Regions from separate parts of the Cohnella sp. LGH genome, predicted to be linked through region 3. Evidence: riboswitches for the same ligand, from Rfam matches in the RefSeq annotation. Region 3 holds a riboswitch; each other region holds the start of a gene.
What was found. Region 3 has a riboswitch for cyclic di-AMP ahead of J4772_RS15140 (KamA family radical SAM protein). Riboswitches for the same ligand answer to the same signal wherever they lie in the genome.

Region 1: it holds a riboswitch for cyclic di-AMP, as region 3 does, so the genes downstream of both, J4772_RS02835 (C40 family peptidase) here and J4772_RS15140 (KamA family radical SAM protein) in region 3, are expected to answer to the same signal.
Region 2: it holds a riboswitch for cyclic di-AMP, as region 3 does, so the genes downstream of both, J4772_RS00475 (resuscitation-promoting factor) here and J4772_RS15140 (KamA family radical SAM protein) in region 3, are expected to answer to the same signal.

The regions. Positions count from the first base shown of each region.
Region 1 covers NZ_CP072117.1:713,141-719,121, forward strand. Annotated here, with positions in the region: gene J4772_RS02830 (glycosyl hydrolase family 28-related protein) at 1-718, shown strand, start outside; gene J4772_RS02835 (C40 family peptidase) at 784-1,278, opposite strand; cyclic di-AMP (ydaO/yuaA leader) riboswitch at 1,283-1,422, opposite strand; gene J4772_RS02840 (hypothetical protein) at 1,639-2,454, opposite strand; gene J4772_RS02845 (M1 family metallopeptidase) at 2,471-4,471, opposite strand; gene J4772_RS02850 (glycoside hydrolase family 13 protein) at 4,672-5,981, shown strand, end outside.
Region 2 covers NZ_CP072117.1:109,342-115,322, forward strand. Annotated here, with positions in the region: gene J4772_RS00460 (AbrB/MazE/SpoVT family DNA-binding domain-containing protein) at 13-267, opposite strand; gene J4772_RS00465 (HD domain-containing protein) at 596-1,888, shown strand; gene J4772_RS00470 (TatD family hydrolase) at 2,003-2,779, shown strand; cyclic di-AMP (ydaO/yuaA leader) riboswitch at 2,959-3,176, shown strand; gene J4772_RS00475 (resuscitation-promoting factor) at 3,456-4,613, shown strand; gene rnmV (ribonuclease M5) at 4,785-5,336, shown strand; gene rsmA (16S rRNA (adenine(1518)-N(6)/adenine(1519)-N(6))-dimethyltransferase RsmA) at 5,341-5,981, shown strand, end outside.
Region 3 covers NZ_CP072117.1:3,560,311-3,566,291, forward strand. Annotated here, with positions in the region: gene J4772_RS15135 (outer membrane protein assembly factor BamB family protein) at 1-1,064, opposite strand, end outside; gene J4772_RS15140 (KamA family radical SAM protein) at 1,277-2,461, opposite strand; cyclic di-AMP (ydaO/yuaA leader) riboswitch at 2,641-2,779, opposite strand; gene J4772_RS15145 (AI-2E family transporter) at 2,901-4,097, shown strand; gene J4772_RS15150 (hypothetical protein) at 4,460-5,981, opposite strand, start outside.

The DNA.
Region 1 (5,981 bases), 2.8 Mb from region 3:
TCGTCCGAACGTCGACGTTCCCTTCGCCTTGACCGGAGAAGAGAGCGAGACGGTCATCAATCAGTTGAACGTTGAGCATACGAAGGTCAACACAGCTGTACTGTTGGAAGGCGTCTATGCTTTGGCGGCTTCGACATTCCATATCGAAGGAGTCACCTTGCGAAATGCGAATACGGGATACGTTACGGTCAATAACAGCTCCGGTTCAATCGAAAGCCTCTCGGTCTACTATTCCCCGATTGAGAAGAGCGGCGTGAGCATCGTCCGGGTCGGCAACAATCGTTACGGAACGGGCATGTCGTCCTTCGAGCCGGAGTCCGTCGGGTATTTGCGGATCGGAACGTTGCATGTCAAAGGACTGAACGACCCCAACGCTCAATTGCATGGAGCGAAGACAGGAGGCCTCGCCCGCGCGGATGCGGCCGGGTTCGTCTTCTTCGACAGAGCGGCGAACGCCCTGGGCGAGTATTCGGTTCAGCTCGACAATTACGTCTGGTATTCGTTCCAGAACGACCGGAACGTCTATACGCAGTTCCCGGTCGATCCTAACGGCCGAATCTCATTTTTGAAGCTCGGAGCGCTTCCGCTTGTCGGGACGACGGCCAAACGTCCGCTCCACCGAATGATCGCTGGGGTTACGACCTATTACGATACGAATTTGCGTCAATTGCTCCTTTGGGACGGTTCGACATGGATTTCGCTGAACGCGGCCCCCTGACGAAAGATAAAAGAAGTACCGCCACCCAGAGGATGGCGGTACTTCTTTTATGCTCGTGTTCAGGATTACTGTTTTGCGACTGCCTCGGCTTCGATTTCCGTTGCGATCTTCTCATAGGTATCATCGCTGAGGAAACGGCGAGCGCCCAGATAACGTTTCGCGTAGTACTTATCGTCGAGAGAGGTAATCGTTACGCCCTTGGAAGCGGCGTGAGCAAACTTGTTCTTGCCGATGTAGATTCCGACGTGAGAGACGCCGCTACCGCTCGTATTGAAGAATACGAGGTCCCCTGCGCGCAATTCATCGTCGGAAATCTTCGAGCTCTTCTCCCAGCCGTACAGATCCCGCGAAGTGCGAGGCAGGTCGATGCCGAGTTGATCGAAGACGTACCCGGTGAAGCCGGAGCAATCGAAGCCCTTCGGGGTCGTTCCTCCGTACTTGTAATCGGTTCCGATCAGCGGCTCGATCGCATTGTCGAGCTTGGAGCTCGCGAATACGCTGCCGACCTGAAAAGCCAAGAGCAGTGCAAGACCAAACAAGAAAACTGACACTTTACGCAAAACCGGCGACTCCTTCCAATGCCTACGAGGTTAGCTTAAGGGTTCGGTAGAAGGTCCCCTATGGCTCCTTTGAAGCAAAGCCAACTCACCCGAAAAGATGGTTCCCCCGTTCCCCGTTTCACGGGAACTCGGCATTTTAAGATTTCTTCAGCTTTATATATTCGGTTATCCTGACGAATTTCCTGCAACTTTTATATTAGAATTCCTTAATCTAGGGACGGACATCGCGTGCGGATATCCTCCTTTCGTCCCAGATTTATCTCGCCGATAATAACGCCAAACCCCGGTCGCGGCCATAATGCGGCGCAACCGGGGGAATGTCCCGGGAGGAATATTGTCGATTGTCGGGACCTGATAAGCTTACGATTTCGCGTCGCCCCATACCTGATGCTGGGAGGCGGCAGTCCACAGCTTGAGCAAGGAGCGCACGAAATGAAAAGCTTGATGCAGCGCCACGGCCAGAAAACCGGACCAGAGCAAGGAGACCGCCCAAGCTGCGGCGGACACGGCCAGACCGATTCCGACCATGATTAACGTGATGCCGAGCAGAGGGAAGGCTCGGCGCAGCGCCAGCCCCAGACTGCTTAACGCTCCTTCTTGCGCAGCCGCTCCGAACTGCATGAACAGACAGAACAGGTGAACGACTAAGCCGTATAGCAGCCAGCAGGCCGCGTAAGGGAGCAGTTCCAGCAGCCAATCCGTCAAGGAGGGCTCTGCAAAAAACCGGCTTTTGGCCATCGGCAGCAGCCATGCGGCAGGAAGAGCCACGAGCGCGCTTTCCATCCAATAGAGCAGGGTTACCGGCTTCCATGCTCTGCGAACTCCCGATAGTACCCGCGTTCCTTCCTCCTCGGCGGAGTGACGGAAGGAGTAGAACAGACCGGCATTGATCAGAGGGGTCAGCACCATTCTCAGGAGAAGCAGCCCGCCAAGCAGCCATAGCGTATCGTCGATGAGGTCGGTCTTCAGCAGGCGGAACTGGGCTTCGATCAGAAACAGGTGTGCGGCGTCGGAGTTCGGATGTTCGTCCGGATAACGCGCGATTACGGGCGTTACGATTGAATCGACGAACCGATACAGGAAAAATCCCCAGAGCAAGCGGTACAGGAACAGGAGAACCAATACATATTTATGCCGGACGGTCATGTCCCATCCCATTTTTAGTCGTTTGCGCATTTTCTTCCTTTCCCCCCTACCAAGCCAAAGCTCCGAACAAGCCTTCTATGATTTGGGCGATGCCGGCTGTATATCGGGTACGCTGCTGCGGCGGAACCTCGGCTTTGAGATAATTGTTGATTTTGCGATTGTCGAGCACGATATGATTGCCGGGATCGATCGCCGCATAGAGCAGCGGGGAGGCCGATTCCAGCTTAAGCTGCACATGGGTCTGAACGCCGTCCCATATTTTGCGCATCGAATGGCCGTCCTGGAATTGCAACCATACCGACACGGGCTCGGGGCTGCCTCCGCTGCGCCGGAGCAGGACGATGCTTTCGTAGCCGTTGTCCGTCTGTCTTGTCTGGATCGCTTCCACCGAGAAATCCGCCATTTCTCCTTTTTGCACATACGCCCTGAAGAAGTCGTCCCACTTTTCTTTCGTAACCGTCTCTACGACTTTCTGGAAGTCCTGAAACGAGGGGTGCTTGAACTTGTGCTTCTGGAAGTAGGTGCGCATAATCTTGCTCATCGTTTTGTCTCCCACTTGACGCTCCAGCGCGGAGAGTACGAGCTTGCCTCTCATGTAGACGTTCTCGGCGTATCTGTCGGAGGAACTGAACTTCCAGGAAGAGAGGTTCAGCGGCTCGGGATGAGTCATATAGCTGGCTTCGACCGGAAGGTTGGGCAGCACTCCGTAAATGCTGGACATCAGCTTATCCTCGGTATAGGACGTAAAGCCTTCGTCCAGCCAAGCCTCCTCGAATTCGTTGGAGGCCACAAGCCCGTACCAGTACTGATGCGCAATCTCATGGACCAGAGTTCGCTCCAACTCGTAGCCGGGATTGTCGTCTTGTGCGGCCGCTCCGGTAACGAGAGTGGGATATTCCATCCCGCCGGCGCCGTTGCCGCTTGCCGGAGGAATGACAACGGAGAGCGTGGAGTAGGGATATTCTCCGTACCATTGACCCAGCTTGGCCAACGCAGACTTGGCGGCATGCATGTAACGATCCTTCAAATGCTGATGAAGAGGGTCTAGATAAAGCTTGATCCGCACACCGGGAATGCCGGGCGAGGAGAACGAATCCTCCACGTAGACGAAGTCCGGAGAAGCCGACCAAGCGAAATCGTGCACGTCGTCGGCGTAGAACTGGAAGCTTTTGCGTCCGCCGGTTACCGCCGGAGTCTTCGTAAGGAAGCCGGTAGCCGCTACCTTGTAGCCATCCGGAACGTTGATGCGTACGCTGTAGATGCCGAAGTCCGCATAAAACTCGGAGTCTCCGTGATACTGGTGCAGATTCCAGCCTTCCGAGGAGCGCCCTCGTGTACCGGCCGTTTCGTAGACGGGGATTTTGGGAAACCATTGTCCCGCCATAACGAAGTTTCCGGTTTTGCCCATGCGCGCGAACACGTCGGGCAACTGCACCGTGAACTTCATGCGCAAGGTGACGGACTCGCCGGGTTTGACAGGCTCGGGCAGTCTGAAGGTCGCCAAGGTGCGATCGGTTCGATTGCCGTCGTCGGGCTGCGCATAATGAACTCTGGGAAGCAGCGTTTCTCCTTCTTCCGTGGTTAGAGCGTTGAGCTCCATCCCGCCGTAGCTGCCATCCTTCATTTTATCTCCTCTAAGTTGGCCGCCCGATTCGCGCAAAAACGTGCTGCCGGGCGAGAACGCGTTGGGATATAGATGAAGGTACATTTCGGAGACGAGTTTGCGCCCCGGGTTTTTCCAGGTCACAATCTGTTCTCCTTGCAGAGTCCCGCTATTCTCATCGAGCGAGACGGCAATATGATATTCCGTTATGCGATTGCTGAGCACGGCGGCCTGCGGTTTCTGCGGAGCGTCCGGTCCGGGGCCTGGCCCCGGCTCTGATTTGGCGTCGATCGCGGGCGGGACGACGGCAAGCTCGGACAAGGATGACGCAGGCAGGGCGTACTGATCGACCCAAGCGTCGGCAAACCCGAATCGGACGGACATAACAAGTACGGCGGCGGCGGCGACGAATAGCAGCATTCGCAGCGAACGGCGCTTAGGCATACGGATAACCCTCCCGTTGACAAGCATCTACGAGATATATATGTGGGTTGTCCGCGGATTATATCTTGAGATTTGCGGCCAAGCTAGGGAGAGTCCGGAGGGAATGAAGGTAACAGTTGACAGGGGATTCGGGCCGACTTAAAATGAGGCATAGTCATTAGTGCAATCGTTTGCACATTGGGAATAAAGGAGCTGGCAGCATGAACGGGAAATGGTGGAAAGAAGCGGTCGCTTATCAAATTTACCCCCGCAGCTTTATGGACGGCAACGGAGACGGAATCGGGGATTTGCCGGGCGTAATTTCGAAGCTGGATTACTTGAAGGAGTTGGGCGTCGATGTGCTCTGGATTTGTCCGATCTATAAATCTCCCAACGACGATAACGGCTACGACATCTCCGATTATCAGGGTATTATGGACGAGTTCGGCACGATGGGGGATTTCGACCGTTTGCTGAACGAGGTTCATGCGCGGGGAATGAAGTTGATCTTGGATCTGGTCATTAACCATACTTCCGACGAGCATCCCTGGTTTATCGAATCCCGATCAAGCCGCGACAACCCGAAACGAGACTACTATATTTGGTCCGACGGAAAGGACGGAGCGGAGCCGAACAACTGGGAGAGCATCTTTAGCGGCTCTGCCTGGGAATACGATGCGGCTACCGATCAGTATTACATGCATGTCTTTTCCACGAAGCAGCCGGATTTGAATTGGGAGAACCCGCAGGTGCGCCGCGAGCTGTACGCGATGGTCAATTGGTGGCTGGACAAAGGCATCGACGGCTTCCGCGTGGACGCGATCTCCCATATTAAGAAGCTTCCGGGTTTCCCGGATATGCCCAATCCGAACAAGCTGCGTTACGTGCCTTCGTATGACGGGCATATGAACCGCGAAGGCATTCATGTTTTCCTGCAGGAACTGAAGCGCGAGACATTCGATAAATACAATATTATGACGGTGGGGGAAGCAAACGGGGTATCGGCGGACGACGTAGAGTTGTGGGTCGGAGAGCGGCAGGGCGCTTTTAATATGATTTTTCAGTTCGAGCATTTGGGACTGTGGCAGAAGACGGCGGACGGTTCCGTGGACGTTCCGGCGCTCAAGAAGGCGCTCACGCGCTGGCAGAAAGGACTCGAGGGAGTCGGCTGGAACGCGCTATTCCTTGAAAATCACGATCAGGCAAGATCGGTATCGACGTGGGGGGACGACCGGGCCTATTGGGAGCAGTCGGCCAAATCGTTCGCGACGATGTATTTTCTCATGCAGGGAACGCCTTTCATCTACCAGGGCCAAGAAATCGGAATGACGAACGTTCAGTTTCCTTCTATTGAGGACTACGATGACGTAGCGATGAAGAACATGTACCGCATCGAGCGAGAAAATGGCAAAAGCCACGAAGAGATCATGAAAATCATCTGGAAAAGCGGCCGCGACAACTCCCGGACGCCGATGCAGTGGAGCGACGCTGAACAAGCGGGCTTCACGACGGGCACGCCTTGGCTGAAGGT
Region 2 (5,981 bases), 3.5 Mb from region 3:
AAACTATTTTCTCTAATTTGTCACAGGGGAAGGTAAATCCTTCAAACATTCTCTGCAAACAATTTTTCCTTTGAAGTAAGTAACGTTCTCCGCGTTGCCGCAGAAGATGCACGCAGGCTCGTATTTCTTAAGCATAATGCGCTCGCCGTCTACATAAATCTCCAGCGCGTCTTTCTCTCCAATGCCAAGTGTGCGGCGAAGCTCGATCGGAATAACCACCCGTCCCAACTCATCGACTTTACGTACGATACCGGTAGATTTCATCATTTGGTAATACCCCTCTCGTATGATTAAAATAAATACAAAACGAACATAGATCCTGTGCCTGTTCGTTGTCGCCAGTTTTCGACAAAGTTCTCTCTTTTCCGAACTCTATCGTACCAACCTTTCCCAAAAAAGTCAACCTGAAAGCGCGCAAGAAATGCTTAAAATTCTTAAATATCGTCTGAAAATCCTCTCAGGAATGGTGATTTTCTAAAAAAAGCTCGTTAAGACGGTCAAAAGTATAAGGAAAACGAAATTCGACAATATTCGACATAAACCGATTTTTTCAACGACACTTTGTCGAAAAATGACCATGATGAGGTGATGTTCCATGTTATCGAGATTACACGAGGAGAAGGTTTTCAAAGATCCTGTGCATCATTCCATTTACGTGCAGGATCTGACCGTCTGGAAGCTCATCAATACGTCGGAGTTCCAGCGACTCAGAAGAATCCGCCAACTAGGCACCTCCTATCTTACGTTTCATGGGGCAGAGCACAGCCGGTTTTCCCATTCGTTGGGTGTATATGAAATTACAAGGAAAGTGATTTCTCAGTTTGAGCGTAATGGATACAGCGATTGGCCGCAAGAGGAAAAATTGCTCAGTCTTTGTGCTTCTTTGTTGCATGATGTCGGACATGGCCCATTTTCGCATTCTATTGAACAAATCTTCGGTACGGACCATGAAGAGTGGACCTGCGAAGTGGTCTTAGGGGATACCGGAATTAACCGCGTACTGCGCGAAATCGATGACCGATTTCCGGACAAGGTTGCCGCGGTGATCCGCAAGAAATACGAAAAACCGATTGTAGTCAGCCTCGTATCCAGCCAACTGGATGCGGATCGGATGGATTACTTGCTGCGCGATGCTTATTTCACGGGAGTGAACTACGGCACGTTTGATCTGGACCGCATTTTGCGAGTGCTGCGCCCCTTCCAGGGGAAAATCGTCGTTAAGGACAGCGGGATGCACGCCGTCGAAGATTACTTAATGTCAAGATACCAAATGTATTGGCAGGTTTATTTTCACCCTGTCACCCGCAGCTCGGAAATATTGCTTCGGCAAATTTTCCGGAGAGCGAGCGAGCTTCTCGCGTCCGGCTACGCATTCTCCTTTATGCTTGACCCGATCCGGGCTTTGCTGTCCGGCTCCGTCACGCTGGCGCAGTACATGCGACTCGACGAGGCGATGGTGCAGACGGCTTTCGGCGAGTGGGCGGGCGAACGCGACGATTTGCTCGCGGATCTATGCCGGCGCTTCTTGAACCGGAGGCTGTACAAGTATGCTCCGCTGACCGGAGAGGACAGAGGGTGGCTAGAAGATGTTCGCGGCGAGTGGCGAAGGATCGGCCTCGATCCGTCCTATCATATGGAAGTCGACAAGCCCGAGGATTCCCCGTATGACGTCTATAAGCCGGGGGTGCTGCCGGACAGTAAGGAGAAGCCTCCGATTTTGCTGTTGGACAAGCGGGAGGAGCTGACGGAAATTTCGGCAGCCTCCGATATTATTCGCTCGATCGCCGGCTTGCACCGAGGCAATGATTACATTTATTATCCGGAGGAGCGAGTGCTTCCTCACGCTCATTTGCTCAGTTCCGAGACACGCGCCAGGTTGTCTATATAATAGAAGAAAGTGATTTCGATCACACATAAAATTCGACGTCGAGTATGCTTTATGAGATGCTTCGTGATCAAAATTGGACTTTTTGAACAACCTCTCGAAAAAGGAGACATTATGATGCTTTTTGATACCCATGCTCACCTCGATTCTCACAAGTTCGACAGCGAACGAGATGAAGTGATAGAACGCGCGTTGGCCGCCGGCGTAGACACGATCGTCAATATCGGGTTCAACCGCGAGACGATTCCCACGACGATGGCGTTGACGGAGAAATACCCGTTTATTTATGCGGCGGTTGGGTGGCATCCGACCGATGCCGTCGACATGAAGCTGGAAGAGGATTTGGCCTGGATCGAGCGACTCTGCACCACTCATCCGAAAGTCGTCGCGATCGGCGAAATCGGACTTGATTATTATTGGGACACATCGCCGAAAGACGTTCAGCAGACAGTGTTTCGCGAACAAATTCGACTGGCCCGGCGGATCGGAAAACCTATCGTGATTCATAATCGGGACGCACACGAGGACATTGTAAAATTATTGAAGGAGGAGCGGGCTTCCGAGGTCGGGGGAATTATGCACTGCTTCTCCGGAAGTTGGGAGACGGCCCAAATATGCCTGGATATGAATTTCCATATTTCCTTCGGGGGACCGGTTACATTCAAAAATGCAAGGGTTCCCAAAGAGGTTTTGGAAAGGGTTCCATTGGACCGTTTGCTGATCGAAACCGATGCCCCCTATTTGACTCCTCACCCCCATCGAGGGAAGCGAAATGAGTCCGCTTACGTGCGTCTGATCGCAGAGACGGCAGCGGAAATAAAAGGCGTTTCTCTGGAAGAAATTGCAAAAATAACAGGCGATAACGCCAGACGCTGTTTTGGGATAACGAGATAAACGGAAGAAACGGGAGAAAAACAAGCCGCTTCGAAGAAAAAACTGGCTTTTGATGCGATAATCGCGCAAGTTCCCTTCGATTTTCCGTAAAAACGGCTAAATTCGTCGGATGAGCCGTCTTTACACTGTTATCGCGCAGAGGTTATGATCATCAACAGAAAGTTCGAATATGACATTCCTTTTCCAGTGCGCTTAATCTCCCGAACGGGAGAGTGGGGGACCCAACGCGGCGACGATCTTGATGAGCGTCCAATGCGGTCCGAGCAATCTTGGGGTGAATGCGGCAAGTGTCGGGATGGCGGCTCTATCTGAGTGACGCGTCAGGCATGCAGCCGTTAGGGCAACTCTCTTTGCCCGAATCCGACAGCTAACCCCGCAAGCGTGATAGAGAGAGGTCACCCTCGTGCCGCTACAGTACTTAGCTTATTTTCAATCATGCGGAAGCCACGAACAGTCCTCTGTCTCGATGGCTTTTTGTGTTGCCAACACAACTGCTCAGGGTAACATGCTCTCATGTGAGTATTCTGAACTGGGGAAGGCGGCGTCTGATCGATCCAGCCGAAATCCGCGAAAATTTCGGGTCTGATCGCCAGGTGTCGTTAACCATTTTGGATTAGTCGCGTCAGACAACATCATGCATTACAGTCGACGGCGGGCTATGAAGGAGGAACGAGATATGGGCGCAATTCCTATTCAGGAAACCCATGATCCACGACCGACCGGCAAGCTTTTCGCACTGCGTTGGAAGCATGAGCATTTGCGTGCAGCGCTATTGGCCGCAATTCTCGTTTTTGCCATCTCCATCATGTTCATTTCGTTGCTGCAGAAGGCGGCAATCAAGAACATTACGATCATCGACAACGGCGTCTCGAAGGCGATCTCTACGAAAACCTCGGACGTGCTCGGCTTGCTCGAAGAGCAGGGCATCTACATCGGGCCTAACGATCATCTCTCAATGGCGGCTACGGCCAGCTTGGAAGAGGGAAGCCGATTGATTATCGACCGGGCGGTAGGCGTTATGATCAAAGCGGATGGCAAACAGCAAGTCGCTTATTCAAGCGAAGATACCGTTGGGGGAGTCATCAAGGCGTTAAACCTCAATCTATCCGAGAATGACCGCGTCGTTCCGGAGCTTGACAGTCCTTTGCGGGAAGGTATGACCGTATCGGTCGTTCGCGTGCGCAAAGAGGTTACAGAGACCCAGCGCCCGATCGCCTTCAAGGTTGTGGAGAAGAAGAGCGAGGAGCTTGAAGAAGGCAAGACGAAGGTCGTGACCGAAGGCAAACAAGGCATGGTCGTCTATAAAACCGAGAAGGTTTACGAGAACGGCAAGCTGGTCAGCCAGGAAATGATCGAGAAGACGATTGCCAAGCCGGCTGTACAGCAGGTTGTCGCAATCGGAACGAAGAAGAAGGCCGAAGTGGCTTTGGCGTCGTTCAGCGGACCGCCGACAGCGGGAGAAGCGAAAGTCGTCAAGCTGAACGGCAAGAGCGTCAAAGTAAAACGAATGCTGAGCAACGTGACGTTGACGGCGTATTCGGCAGGGTTCGCATCTACGGGTAAATCCAAAGGAGACGACGGCTACGGTATCACCCGAACCGGAACGACCGTGAAGGAAGGCCGCACGGTTGCTGTGGATCCGAAAGTGATTCCGCTCGGCTGGTGGGTGTACATCGAAGGGATCGGCTTCCGCCGCGCCGAAGATACGGGCGGAGCCGTCAAAGGCAAGAAAATCGATGTCTACTTCGATAGCGAATCGCACGTCAACAAGTTTGGATTAAAACGCGGGTATACGGTGTACGTGATCGGGCCGGTCAAGCCGTCCGCGGATTAGCCGGCATCGCTCGGCTTCGATCCAATAGAGCTTTGCGTCGGGAAGAGCCTCTGGGCTCTTCCCGATTTTTGTTGCGCAGCAGTGCGGAAGGGAGGGTTCGGGACTTGCCCTTCGTACCATTCTCGTATACGCTTGAAGGAAAAGCACGGATTAAAGGCGGAATGAAAACGAATGATTCGAGAAATGATTGTCGTGGAGGGAAAGGATGACACGACGGCGGTCAAGCGGGCCGTAAACGCCGATACGATCGAGACGGGCGGCTCGGCGATCGGAGAGGACGTGCTTGTGCGGATCGAGCTTGCGCAAGCACGCAGAGGCGTCATCGTCCTCACCGACCCGGACGCTCCGGGGGAACGTATCCGCAAGATCGTCTCCGAGCGCGTTCCGGACTGCAAGCATGCCTTTCTGACGAAGGACGAGGCGCGAGGCCGCAGGGGCATCGGCGTGGAGCACGCATCCGATGAAGCGATTCGCCGGGCGCTGGAGAGGGTGCGCGGACCGGAGGCGGCCACCGACGTGCCTGCGGAGATCGAGTGGAACGACCTGCTGGCCGCCGGGCTGATCGTACACGCCTCATCTGCGGGCCGCAGAGAGCGTATGGGAGAGATTCTGGGCATAGGCTACGCAAACGGCAAACAATTTTACAAGAGATGCCTCATGTTCCGGATTACGAAGGCCGAATTTCAAGCGGCGCTGGAGCAGTTGGAGCAGGAAGGACGATAAAGGCATGAAGGAGATCGCCACATCAAACCGGACGCGCGAAATTATTCGCAAGCACGGGTTTACGTTCAAAAAGAGTCTCGGCCAAAACTTTCTGATTGATGGGAATGTGCTCGACCAGATCATTGCTGCGGCCGGGCTGGACGAGACGCGAGGAGCGCTGGAGGTCGGCCCGGGAATCGGATCGTTGACCGAGAGGCTCGCCAAGTCCGCCGGCAAGGTGACGGCGGTGGAGATCGATCGGAGGTTGATTCCGATCCTGAAGGACGTCTTGGCTCCTTACGAGCATGTCAGCATCGTCCAAAGCGATATTCTGAAAACCGATCTGCATGCGCTCTGGCAAGAGCATTTCACCGGTCTGGCGGGCGTCAGCGTCGTAGCGAATCTTCCGTACTACGTGACGACGCCGATCATCATGAAGCTGCTGGAGGACAAGCTGCCGATTGAGAACATCGTCGTTATGGTGCAGAAGGAAGTTGCCTTGAGAATGTCCGCCAAGCCGGGCGGCAAAGATTACGGCAGCTTGAGCATCGCCGTTCAGTACTACTGCGAGCCGGAGTTGGTATGCATCGTTCCGGGCAAAGCGTTTATTCCCGAGCCGAATGTGGATTCGGCGGTCATCAGGCTGAAACGGCGCCCCGAACCGGC
Region 3 (5,981 bases):
ACCTGGCCGGTTAGCCCGTTGATTTTGCGCAAATAGGCGTAGCCCTTTCTTCCCTGCTTGTCGACTTCCGTTCCGGTGTACAAGTACGGAATTCCGTCCTCGGCTTCCACAACGATCGTCGCATCCGTATCGTCGAGCGCCGGGAGCGCCCATACCGCCTCGTTCGTCCGAACGTTCACCGCCAGCACGCTTCCCCCGTTATCGGCAAAATAAACGAGGTCGCCGAACGCCGCCAGCGAATTCTCGATGCCCTGATAATTGTTGCCGCTTATACGATAGCGGAATTTGCTCACGACCGGCTTGATCGAAAGCGTCTTCCGCTGCGGATCGAAAGCCGTATTCAGCTTGACGCGGTACAACAGCCCGTTCTCCCCGCCTACGGTAAGCGTATCGTCATAGCGGTTGAACAGAGCGGAGCCGTCGAACGCCCCCCACCGCCGATAAGCGAAGGAATCGATGCCGTTAACGCGCAGCAGCCGCTTCTGGTCGATCAGGCTATACAGGTTAAATCCGATCGTTCCGTTCTCGGGGATTCCCTCTCCGACGTACAGCAGCGGATACCCGCGCGCATCTACGGACACGCTGCCTTTAATCGGGTTGCCGACCCGGATCGGACTTCTCGTCTCCTCGCCTGTTTCCAGCTCCAGAAAATAGACGTATCCGTCCAAAGAGGCATAGATGACCTCGGTAAAATTCGGCTTGGAACGAAACTTCGGCTTAACGTTCATCGACGCGAGCACTTCCGGCTGCCATTGGACGATCGCCGGCTGTCCCGTCCAGCCCGCTCCGCCGCCCCATGAGCTGCTCTTCGTCTTCTTCTCCCAAGCGATTGCGGGGCGATACGTCTGCATCTCAACGGTCCCGTAAGACGGCGCGCTTCTATCGCCTCCGCCCCGAAAACCGAGTACTCCCGCCACTTCGGTATACATCTCGGGAAATGCTTTCGCCTCCGCGGGCTTGCTGCCGCTCCATTGCCCGGACTGAACCCCCTTCGCTTGCGCAATGCCTTGCGCCGCCAGCAAAATGGCAAGCGCGAATAAGACCGTTTTGCTTCCCAACGCCATCCCTATCCATTCCTCCAATATTGGAATGAATAGATTTTACCTTTCTGCCGTCGAGAAGCTTGTCAAACAGTCAACGAGAAATCGCGGAACCTTTGTCGCATCCGGTAGCAATCAAGCGAAGCGCGCGAATAAGAGCCGCCTCGGCAACACGGAGAGCGACATCGTCGCCCTGCGCGTACACTGGAGGCGGCTCCTGTGGAACCCTTATGGCTTTAACTCGGCACTTCCGCCCTCCGCTCGCGCTTGCGCGGAACATCAGGCAATTCGTTCACGGAGACGACTTCCTTCGTCCGTTTCTGCGGCTTTTTCCAATAGCGCTCGCTCCCCGGAAGATCGTCGAACCAGGCCGCGTCGTCGGGACAATCCAGCATCATGAATTTCCCGTAGTTGCCGTCGCGGGATTGATGATATTTCAGATAGGCTTTGCCGTTCTCGATCGCCAAAATTTCGATTTTGCCCGACGTATGGCTCATAGACAGGCGCACTCTCTTGCCTAAACCGGAGGTACGAGCTTTCGCCTTCTCGACGATATCGTACACTCTAGCTAACGGCAGCACGAAATCGTTGTTGCCCGCCACGGGTCGGTTGATGAAAAAATAGTAGGGCGTTACGCCAGCCCAGCTCAGCCGGTCCAGCAACTCGCCGAGCACCTCAGGATCGTCGTTGATGCCTCTAAGCACAGGCGTCTGGTTAACGACGATCGCTCCGGCGTCGTGCAGCGCTTGGAAGCCTCGTACCGCTTCCGGCGTAATTTCGCGAGGATGATTGATATGAGCCATCACGTAGATGCGCTTGTTCGCGTTGGAAAACTCGCGGATCGTCTCCAGAAGCTCCTCGTCCTCGTAAATCCTCATCGGATTAAAGACAGGGATTTTCGAGCCGAGTCGAATGATCTTCACATGTTCGATTTCGCGTAATCTATGCAAAATCGCGCGCAGTTTAGGCGTGGCAAGGATGAGGCTGTCGCCTCCGGTCAGCAGCACGTTGCTAATCTCAGGATGGTTGGCGATATACTGCAGGCCCGGCTCGATGTCCGAGGTCGCTTCCTTGACGTCGTTGCGGAACAGCCGCTTGCGGAAGCAGTAGCGACAGTAGGCTCCGCACACCTCGGAGACAATCAGCAGCGCCGTCGACGAATACTTGTGCTGGCAGCCTTTGACCACGTAGTTCGTATCCTCGTCCGAAGCGTCCCAACGTCCGTATTCCTCCAGCTCCCCTTCATTCGGAATAACGAGCTTGCGAATCGGATCGTGCGGATCGTTCCAATCGATCAGATTCAAGTAATATTCGTTCACGCGAAACACGAACTTGTCGGTAATCTTCTTCAGCTTCTCACGTTGTTCCTCGGGGATGTGAGAGATCTTTCCGATATCGGTGATATACTTTGGCTGCGCCATGCGGCCTTCCTCCTCCATGTATATTCATTCGAATTCGAGAACGAATCCGTTCCAAGCCCCGCGATACCCCCTTTCGTCCGAACGTTAAATAGACCCTGCGCGCAGTAGACCATCCCTACTGCGGACAAGGGTCCGTAAAGACAGAAAAAGACCCTTAACGGGTCAAAAGAATGAGCAACTTATGACCCATCCAGTGCAAACGAGGTTAGCTGTCGGGCTCGGGATAGATGGTTCCCTACATGAGCAATCCATGATTCGCCCCAAAAGATTGGTTCCCCCGCTTTCCGGAAGTTTCCGGAAACTAAGCGTAACTAAACTATAATTTACAGCTGCCCGCCCTGTCAACCCTGAGAAATTTCATCCGTGAAATTCGGCAGCGGACAAATTTGTCGGACGGCTTTCCCGTCGGTTACAATAGAACAAAGAAGGAGGAAGCCCCATGCAGAGCTCTAGCAAACTATCGGAAGGCATTAAAGGACTGATCGACCGGAAATTTGTTCTGTTCCTCGTCGTCATCCTGTTGATTGGCTTGAATATTTTTATTTTGGACAAGATTTCCTATGTTTTTCATCCGCTGACCGTCGTGCTGGAAACCGTATTCCTACCGTTCCTGTTAGCCGGAGTCGCGTACTACCTCCTTAATCCGATCGTCGACTATTTGGAGCATCGCAAAGTAAAACGCCTTTATTCCATCCTTGGGCTGTACCTTGTCATTATTACGGTACTGACGCTCGTAGTTATGAAAGTCGTCCCCCTGCTCAGCGAGCAAATCGCCAGCCTGATCTCCCAGTTCCCGACCTACACGCAGAACGCGCAGGCCAAGTTCGAGGAACTGATTGGAAACAAGTATTTCAACGAGCTGCAAAGCATGATCGGAATTGATACGGCCAAGCTCACGGACGAGTTCTCCTCGCGCGCTTCGACCCTTCTCAGCAACGCTTGGTCGGGAATAGGCGGGTTGGTAGGCCGAATTACCGAGACGGTGCTGGCGATCATCACGGTTCCCTTCGTCCTGTTCTACCTGCTCAAAGACCGCAAGAAACTGGCCCCGTTCGTGCTTGGATTCGTGCCGACTAAGCTCAGAGGCCGCTCCTTCGGCGTCATGCTGGAGATGAACCATCAGATCAGCTCGTACATTCGCGGCCAGATCATCGTCAGCGCTTGTATCGGCGTGCTGCTGTACATCGGCTATCTCATTATCGGACTGGACTACTCCCTTGTGCTCGCCGTTATCGCCGCTTGTACGAGCATCGTCCCTTATTTGGGCCCGGCAATCGCCATCACTCCCGCGCTGATCGTCGCCATGATGACGTCCCCGATCATGCTCGTGAAAATGATCGTGATTTGGACAATCGTGCAATTGATCGAGGGCAAGTTTATCTCTCCGCAAATTATGGGCAAGACGATGCGGGTTCATCCGATTACGATCATCTTCGTCATTATCGCGGCCGGCAACCTGTTCGGCATGATCGGCATCATTCTCGCCGTTCCCGGGTATGCCATTCTAAAGGTGATCAGCACGCATCTGTTCCGCTGGTTTAAGCGTCGCACGGGACTGTATGAGGAAGCCGTTCCTGCCGCTGACGCCTCCCATGACGCGCCAACAGGCGAAGAAACTCCGCAAAACGCAGACTAGGTAACAAAATCAAGGAGCTGTCTGATAGGCAAAGGTTGCTTGAGATTATCGATACATAAGGTAAGGTGTATATTCCTCCAGTAGATCTAATCATGACCCGCAACATTTCCAATTTATTGGATATTGAACTTTTACGACGGATCTATTTGCACACATGAGTACGAACAGTTTCAGGGAATTATCTGGAAGTGTTGTGGGTTATGATTAGCCCGTAGACTGCCTCATACGCTCCTGAAATCACATTGTAAAGGGTTTACCTATTCGTATTTCAGGAGCGTATAGCAGCATCGGAGGGAGGTATATACACCTATCGATTATCTTCCAGAGCAACTTGAGACGCCTATAAGACAGCCCCCCCTTCGTCACATAGTGTCGATTTGTTGTTCCGCCTGCTGCAGTTCCTCGACAATATAACGGCAATTCAGCGCTTTCTCGCGCAAATCCTGAAGCGTATAGTAATAATGATTGCTCGCTTCAAAACCGATGCGGGAATCTCGAATGACGAGTTCGTACAACTGCAAGGCGTTGCTTGCTTCCTTGTTCGCGATATCGATGAGCTTGCGGCAAGCTTTCGAACGGACGGATGAGCTTCTTGCCTTCAAGTATTTTTGCCGGGCTCTAACGAACTCGATCTGCAGGTATGTGCTGTAGAAATGAAGATAAGCCGCCGATGCGGAAGTCGTCAACTCGTCGAACTCCCGATGTGCCCCAGCAGACAGCCGCTTCCTTGCCGCCTCCAGAAGACGCAGCCCTTTCTTCCACCCTACGGCAAGTTTCTTGAACTGCCCGGCAAATGCGGCATCCGAATAGATACCGCGCCATCGCTCCAGATCGTCGTAAGGATAACCGATCATGGTCGCCTCGAAGCCGGTCGGCTCCAGATGAAGCAGGTTGGCCGGTCCGAAATTTTGCGGTGCGAAGTACAGCACACTTAAATCGAAGGGAAACTCTCGGAACGCGCTACCGAACGCGGCCGAAGCATCTGCGATCGCTTGCCCCGCCTCGCTTCCGAACTTGGCTTGCATCCGTTCGCCAATGCCTGTCTTCTCGCCCGAATCGGTATCCCAATAGTATTCGGATGCAAGCTCCAGGTTAAGCGACGGGTATCCGCCCAATGTCCAACTCAGCATCAAGCCGCTGACCCCTGAATCGCTTAAGCGGATGAGATGCTCCTCGATTAACTGAAAAACGGGCAAGAATGGCACGGCCGAACATTCCCATGTGTTATTAAACTGAACCTTCGCCGCTGTGCGCAAGCCCCGCGCTTGAGCCACTTCCCAGGTCCGCCGCGATTTCTCGCCCGGCCCGACGACGGACATGGAATAGTCGATGACCTGTCCCGAAGAACCGGCCATGTTCGTGGGAATCGCTTCCTCGCTCGTGGACATGACGATTACGTTGTCCGGCAATCCCTCGATCGCGGAACGAATTTCCTGATCATCCCATCCCCAACTTTGCGACCATCCCCATGTCCAGCATACAATTCGCGCTTCGGGTTTTTCTCGAAACGCGCCTTCGGCGATAAGCCCGTTCACTTCCGCAACGACTTCGCCCGGCGTTCGTCGGCTGCAGCGCGGACAATTCGTCTGGCCCCCCACTGCCCGCGAATAACAGTGCGTCCAATTTTCCGACATCGTGATCGTAAACAGGCCGGCCAAACCCGGGACTTCGCGGAAGAGGCGGGCAATCCCGTCGCTCAGCAATTGCTGTACTTCCGGATGCGATGTGCACAGCGTCGCATAGCCGTCCTCCGTATGTCCTTGCCAATCCGGTTTGTCGGCAAAAAAGGACACAGGCATGGAACGGGGTTCATTGCAATACAAGTAAACGCCGATCCCGTACTTCGCAGCACGGTCCGCGAGAAAGCGCAATCCGGCAATCCTT